Regions from separate parts of the Streptomyces sp. NPDC058239 genome, predicted to be linked through region 2. Evidence: riboswitches for the same ligand, from Rfam matches in the RefSeq annotation. Region 2 holds a riboswitch; the other holds the start of a gene.
The links. Region 2 has a riboswitch for cyclic di-AMP ahead of ACFVYE_RS10435 (transglycosylase family protein). Riboswitches for the same ligand answer to the same signal wherever they lie in the genome.
Positions count from the first base shown of each region.

Region 1 (3,179 bases), on a different contig from region 2:
CATCTTCATCGCCACGCTCTGGACCTGAGCCGGCCCGTGCCGCCCACGCTGCCGGACGGGCGTGGAATCCAAGCCCGTCCGGCAGCTGAAGACGCAAGGGCGTGAGCCGCTACGACGGTCGCACGCTGCCGTAGATCGGCATGTAGTAGATCGACTCCTCGCGCACATTCGCCCCCGGCTTCGGCGCGTGGATCATCATTCCGTCGCCCTTGTAGATGCCGACGTGGCTGATGTCGTCGTAGAAGAAGACGAGGTCGCCCGGCTGCAGATCCGCCGTCGCGATCCGGGTGCCTGTCTCCACCTGGTCCCAGGTGGTGCGCGGGAGGTCGACGCCCGCGGCCTTCCAGGCGGCCTGGGTGAGCCCGGAGCAGTCGTACGAGGACGGGCCCGTCGCGCCCCATACGTACGGCTTGCCGATCTGGGCCGCGGCGAAGGCGAGGGCCTTCTCCGCCTTGGTGGTGGCGCTGCTGCCCGAGCCGGTTCCGGTGCCCGTGCCCGTACCGCTGCCGGATTCCGCCTCCTTCGCGGCCTCCGCGGCCTTGCGGTCCGCCTCGGCCCTGGCGGCGGCCTGCTGCTGCGCCAGCTCCTCCGCCTTGCGCTTGGCCTCCGCCTCCTTCTTGCGCTCCAGCGCCGCGAGCCGCGCCTTCTCCTCGGCAGTCAGCTTCGACAGCATCGCGCGCGCGTCGCCCAGCTTCTTCTGGACGTTCTCCTTGCTGGTGCGCAGCGTGGTCTGTGTCGAGGTCAGCGTCTCCAGGCTCTGCACCGCTTCGGCACGCTTCTTCGACGCCTTGGCCTGCTGCGTACGGAAGTCCGTGACCGCCTTCTGCTGCTGACCGGTCATCCGGCTCATCAGCTGGCTCTGGTCGAAGTACGACTGCGGGTCGTCTGCCAGGAAGAAGGTGGCGCTCGGTGCGATGGAGCCGGTGCGGTACTGCGCGGCCGCGTAGGCGCCGAGCGTCCTGCGGGCGTCGTTGAGCTTGTCGGCGCGCTTCGCCACGTCCTCCAGCAGGGCGTCGACCTTGGCGCGCTGGGTGGCGGAGTTTTCCTTTGCCTGGTTGTACTGCTGGGTCGCGGTGCCCGCCTGCCGGTAGAGGTCGTCGACCTTCTTCTGGACGTCCTCGATGCTGGGCTTCGGGGCGGGGGCGGCCGTGGCGCTCTGTGTGGAGAGCAGGGTCACGGACGCCAGAGCCGCCGTGGTGAGCCCTACGGCCGGTGTGGTGGTGCGCACCCGGGTGCGCGGTTTGCGATGCGACGCCAAGGCCGGCATCTCCTTCCGTGGACCGCCTACCGGGTTAGCTGTCGGGTTCGGGCGGAACGGAAGGCTGCCCTACGGTCCGAGTGGGGGATAAGGACCGATTCACCCCGGTGCTGCGTGTGGGTCCCCGGTTCCGAACTCCCGTGAGGGCAGGCCGGATTCGGCGCGGGCGCCCGCTCGGCGTGGCTCGCCTCAGGGGGTACGGGCCGCCCGGTCGAGCACGCTAGCCAACCCGTGGTGCTGCTGTGAAGGTCGATGTTCGATATGCCCGATACATTTTCGTGACCTTGATGAAGTGGGGGTCGCGAGGGCCGACGACGGCCCGTATTCCCTTACGCGGCGTGGGTGCCCGCTGTCTTTGTGTGCCCGGCCGTCGGGTGCGGTTCGCCATGCGGCCGTCGTGTGTCGTTGCGGCGGCCTAGACTCGACAAGCGATGAGCAGCCTCTTTGACGACAGCTTCCTGGCCGGCCTCCAGCACTCGGAGGAAGAGCCCCCGCCGCCCCCCGAGGACTCCGCACCCGAAGCGGTGCCGGAGGACCTCTTCGCGGGCGTATTCGACGGGTCCCCGCCGCCCAGGGACGCGTATTACCGCGACGGCGCGCACCGCCCCGTCATCGACTCCGCGGCGCTCCTCGACGGGCTGAACACCGAGCAGCGCGCCGCCGTGGTCCACGCGGGCTCCCCGCTGCTCATCGTCGCCGGGGCGGGCTCCGGAAAGACCCGGGTGCTGACCCACCGGATCGCCCACCTCCTCGCCGAGCGCGGGGTGCACCCCGGCCAGATCCTGGCGATCACCTTCACCAACAAGGCCGCGGGCGAGATGAAGGAGCGCGTCGAGCAACTCGTCGGACCGCGCGCCAACGCCATGTGGGTCATGACCTTCCACAGCGCGTGCGTACGCATCCTGCGCCGCGAGTCGAAGAAGCTCGGCTTCACCTCGTCGTTCTCGATCTACGACGCCGCCGACTCCAAGCGCCTGATGGCCCTGGTCTGCCGCGATCTCGACCTCGACCCGAAGCGCTTCCCGCCGAAGGCGTTCACGGCCAAGGTCTCCAACCTGAAGAACGAGCTGATCGACGAGGAGACCTTCGCCGGTCAGGCCGCGGACGGCTTCGAGAAGACCCTCGCCCAGGCCTACGCGATGTACCAGTCCCGGCTGCGCGAGGCCAACGCGCTGGACTTCGACGACATCATCATGACGACGGTCCATCTGCTCCAGGCCTTCCCCGACGTCGCCGAGCACTACCGCCGCCGCTTCCGGCACGTCCTGGTCGACGAGTACCAGGACACCAACCACGCCCAGTACACCCTCGTGCGCGAACTGGTCGGCCCGGCCGGCGAGGGCGACGCCCCCGCCGAGCTGTGCGTCGTCGGTGACGCGGACCAGTCGATCTACGCCTTCCGCGGCGCGACCATCCGCAACATCCTCCAGTTCGAGGAGGACTACCCGAACGCGACCACGATCCTCCTGGAGCAGAACTACCGCTCCACGCAGACGATCCTGTCCGCCGCCAACGCGGTCATCGAGCGCAACGAGAGCCGCCGCCCCAAGAACCTCTGGACGAACGCCGGCACGGGCGCCCGGATCACCGGCTATGTCGCCGACACCGAGCACGACGAGGCGCAGTTCGTCGCCGACGAGATCGACCGGCTGACCGACGCGGGCGATGCCAAGGCGGGCGACGTCGCGATCTTCTACCGTACGAACGCGCAGTCCCGTGTCTTCGAAGAGATCTTCATCCGCGTCGGACTGCCGTACAAGGTCGTCGGCGGCGTGCGCTTCTACGAGCGCAAGGAGGTCCGGGACGTCCTGGCCTACCTCCGGGTCCTCGCCAACCCCGAGGACACCGTCCCGCTGCGCCGCATCCTCAATGTGCCCAAGCGCGGCATCGGCGACCGTGCCGAGGCGATGATCGACGCGCT
Region 1 is NZ_JBHVWS010000031.1:88,966-92,144, forward strand. It holds gene ACFVYE_RS28575 (hypothetical protein) at 1-28, shown strand, start outside; gene ACFVYE_RS28580 (NlpC/P60 family protein) at 110-1,267, opposite strand; cyclic di-AMP (ydaO/yuaA leader) riboswitch at 1,266-1,431, opposite strand; gene pcrA (DNA helicase PcrA) at 1,690-3,179, shown strand, end outside.
Region 1: it holds a riboswitch for cyclic di-AMP, as region 2 does, so the genes downstream of both, ACFVYE_RS28580 (NlpC/P60 family protein) here and ACFVYE_RS10435 (transglycosylase family protein) in region 2, are expected to answer to the same signal.

Region 2 (3,179 bases):
CGTGCTGCCGTCGTCGAGGCCAACCTCGACCTCGACCGTGGGGTTCCCCCGGGAGTCGAGGATTTCCCGGGCTACGACGACGTCGATGGACGGCACGAGGCATCTCCTTCTGGGATATGACACTGATTGTGCAGGGTCACTTTGGCCTTGCGACAAGAGCCTAACCGGCCCGGCCCGCTCAGCCGGACGACCGCCCGCCCCCTGGGACGAAAAAGGACCCAAGAACGCACATTGCCTGACAAACGGTCAGAATTTTACTGGTCAGTAACTACAACAGTTGAACGATCACCCATAGTCGGCGTCCCTGTTCGACAGACGACACAGAGGTGACGCGTCACGCGGAAACCCCGGCCCGGCGCATACGGGGGATTGCGCGCCGGGCCGGGGTGCTCAGGGGGAGAGCCCGGACTACTTCGTCAGGTGGAGCTGCTGACCCGGGTAGATCAGGTCGGCGTCCTTGACGATGTCCTTGTTCAGCTCGAACAGCTGCTGCCAGCCGCCCTTGACCTTGTGGTCGGCGGCGATCTCGCTCAGGGAGTCGCCGGCGGCGACCTTGTACTCGCCGTCGCCCCTCTTGACCTTCTCGCCGGTCGGGGTGGTGACGGTCTTCTTCGACTCGGCCTGCGGGGCGGCGGAGCGGTCCGAGCGGGAGGCGGCCGGGGCCTCGGTGCGCTCGGCCTTCTCCGGCTGGGCCTGCTTCGGCGCGGCCGGGGTGCTCTTCTGCTCGGTGGCGTTGGAGCTGGAGGTGGAGTTCGAGGAGGAGCCGGCGTCGACGCCCGGGTCGACACCGTCATTGGTCAGGTTGCCGGCACCGGCGCAGCCCCAGGCACCCGGCCCCTGCATGTCGAGGAGCTTCTCGGCGACGGTGATCTGCTGAGCCTTGGTGGCCAGGTCGGCACGGGGGGCGTACTGCGTACCACCGGCGGCCGCCCAGCTGGACTGCGAGAACTGCAGACCGCCGTAGTAGCCGTTGCCGGTGTTGATGGACCAGTTGCCACCGGACTCGCACTGGGCGACGGCGTCCCAGGTGGCGACGGAGGCGGCGGAGGCGCCGGTCGCGCCCATCAGCGGTACGGCGACAGCGGTACCGGCGACACCGGCGAGCGTGGCGATACGGACGGCCTTGGACGGGCGGCGGTGCTTGCCCTTGCTGGAAAACAGCATGGAACTTCTCCTCACCGACGCCTACGAGGTGAGCTGTCGGGTTCGGGCCAAGTGAGTTGCCCGGTCGCACGTCCTAGCACGCGACTTCACCCCAAGCCGGTCCTGATGCGTCTCTCGACGATCGGGCCCGGCGCTTACCTGGGTCCCCCGCTCCTGCCTACGGCGCTTTACGCGTCTGTTCCCTTCGACCGACGGCAGGATTCGGCGTGACGGTCGACGGGGCCCGCGGTGCGAGCGGTTCCGACCGTAAACATACGCAACCCTCACATTCAAAGACGGACACATCGGACAATCTTCCCCTACTTGCATCTGAGGAACCGTCGTTTTCGCAGGTGGGGGCGGTGCGGAAGGGTTCCCCAGGCGCGACACGCCAGTTGACGCAAAGAGACCCATGTCTCACTTACACATAAGCGGACATAGGTCCCTGAACTACCCCAGTTTTCGAGGCTCTTTTAACCGATTTTCAGACTGTCCTCACTCGGCCTTCACATCGAGATCGAGGCTCTGGCCAGGGAGGATGAGGTCCGGATCGGAGCCGACGGCATCCTTGTTGGCCTCATAGAGCGCGGGCCAGCCACCGGCAACCTTCTGTGCGTCAGCAATCGCCCAGAGGTTGTCGCCGGGGTGCACGGTGTACGTACCGTCGGCGGCCGAAGCGCCCGCGTCGCGCGCGTCGGCGTCACCGCGGGAGGCATGGCGGCCCGACTCGCGGTCGGCGCCGTTCGCGTCCTGACTCGCTTCGGGAGCCGGTGCGCCACGGTGCTTGCCACCGACACCATCGGATGAATCGGATGAGCCGGATGAATCGGGCATCTTGGTGGACGGAGTGGCCGACGCGGTGGCGGAAGGCTTCGCGGACGTCTTGGCCTTGCCGGCCGACTTGTCGGCGCTCTTCGAACCCTTCGAGCCGCCCGTAGCGTCCGAGGCGCTGTCCGACGGCGTGGCGTCATCGGACGGGGCCGCCGACGCACCGTCAGCCTCCTCCGCGCTCTGCGTCGGCTCGGAGGAGGGCGCGGACCCCGGGTCGACACCCGGCAGCGTCCCGTCCACCGCGAGGCCGGAGATGACCGCACAGCTGGGCCACGCCTGCGGGCCCTTGTCGTCCAGGACCTTCTGGGCCACGGCTATCTGCTGCGCGCGGCTGGCGAGGTCGGCACGCGGGGCGTACGCCTCGCCGCCGTACGACTTCCAGGTCTCCTGCGAGAACTGCAGCCCGCCGTAGAAGCCGTTGCCGAGGTCGGCGCTCCACATGCCGCCGCTCTCGCACTCCGCCACCCGGTCCCAGGTCGTGGCCTCGGCCGCGTGCGCACCGGCCGCGCCGAGCAGCGGGATGGCGATGGCCGATCCGGTCACGCCCGCGGCGACGACGATGGCGGGTGCCTGACGAGGGCGACGGTGTCTGCCGTTCGCGGAGCCCATGGGGTTGCCTTCCGTGTGACTGACGAGTGACTGGTGAGTCGAACGGTGAACCTAGCGGGACTCGAACGTGTGTCACAAGTCGATGCAGCGCAGATCACGTGAAAGTCACAGAGTTGACGAAGTGTCACTTTGCGTCGGGGCGGACCCCGGCGCGAACTCCACAGGCAGAGTGCGCAGTCCACGCATGATGAGCCCACCACGCCACCGCAAATCGGTAGGTTCCACCGCAAGCCGCAGATCCGGAAGGCGCCTCATGAGCGTCGCGAGCGCGGTCTGTCCCTCCAGTCGGGCGAGCGGTGCTCCCAGGCAGTAGTGGATGCCGTGCCCGTATCCGAGGTGCTGATTGTCACGCCGTGCGAGGTCGAGCGTGTCGGGGTCCTCGAAGCGCTCCGGGTCGCGGTCGGCTGCGGCGAGTACGACGAGTACGGGGTCGCCGGCCGCGATGTCCTGCCCGCCGAGCGTCAGCGGCTCGGTGGCGAACCGCCAGGTCGCCAGCTCCACCGGGCCGTCGTACCGCAGCAGTTCCTCGATCCCGGTCTCCAGCAGATCGCTCTCCTGCGCGTCGAGGGAGTGCTGCAGCCGCTCGCGCTGCGCGG
Region 2 is NZ_JBHVWS010000006.1:99,149-102,327, forward strand. It holds gene eno (phosphopyruvate hydratase) at 1-96, opposite strand, end outside; gene ACFVYE_RS10435 (transglycosylase family protein) at 409-1,164, opposite strand; cyclic di-AMP (ydaO/yuaA leader) riboswitch at 1,168-1,339, opposite strand; gene ACFVYE_RS10440 (transglycosylase family protein) at 1,639-2,583, opposite strand; gene ACFVYE_RS10445 (cytochrome P450) at 2,689-3,179, opposite strand, start outside.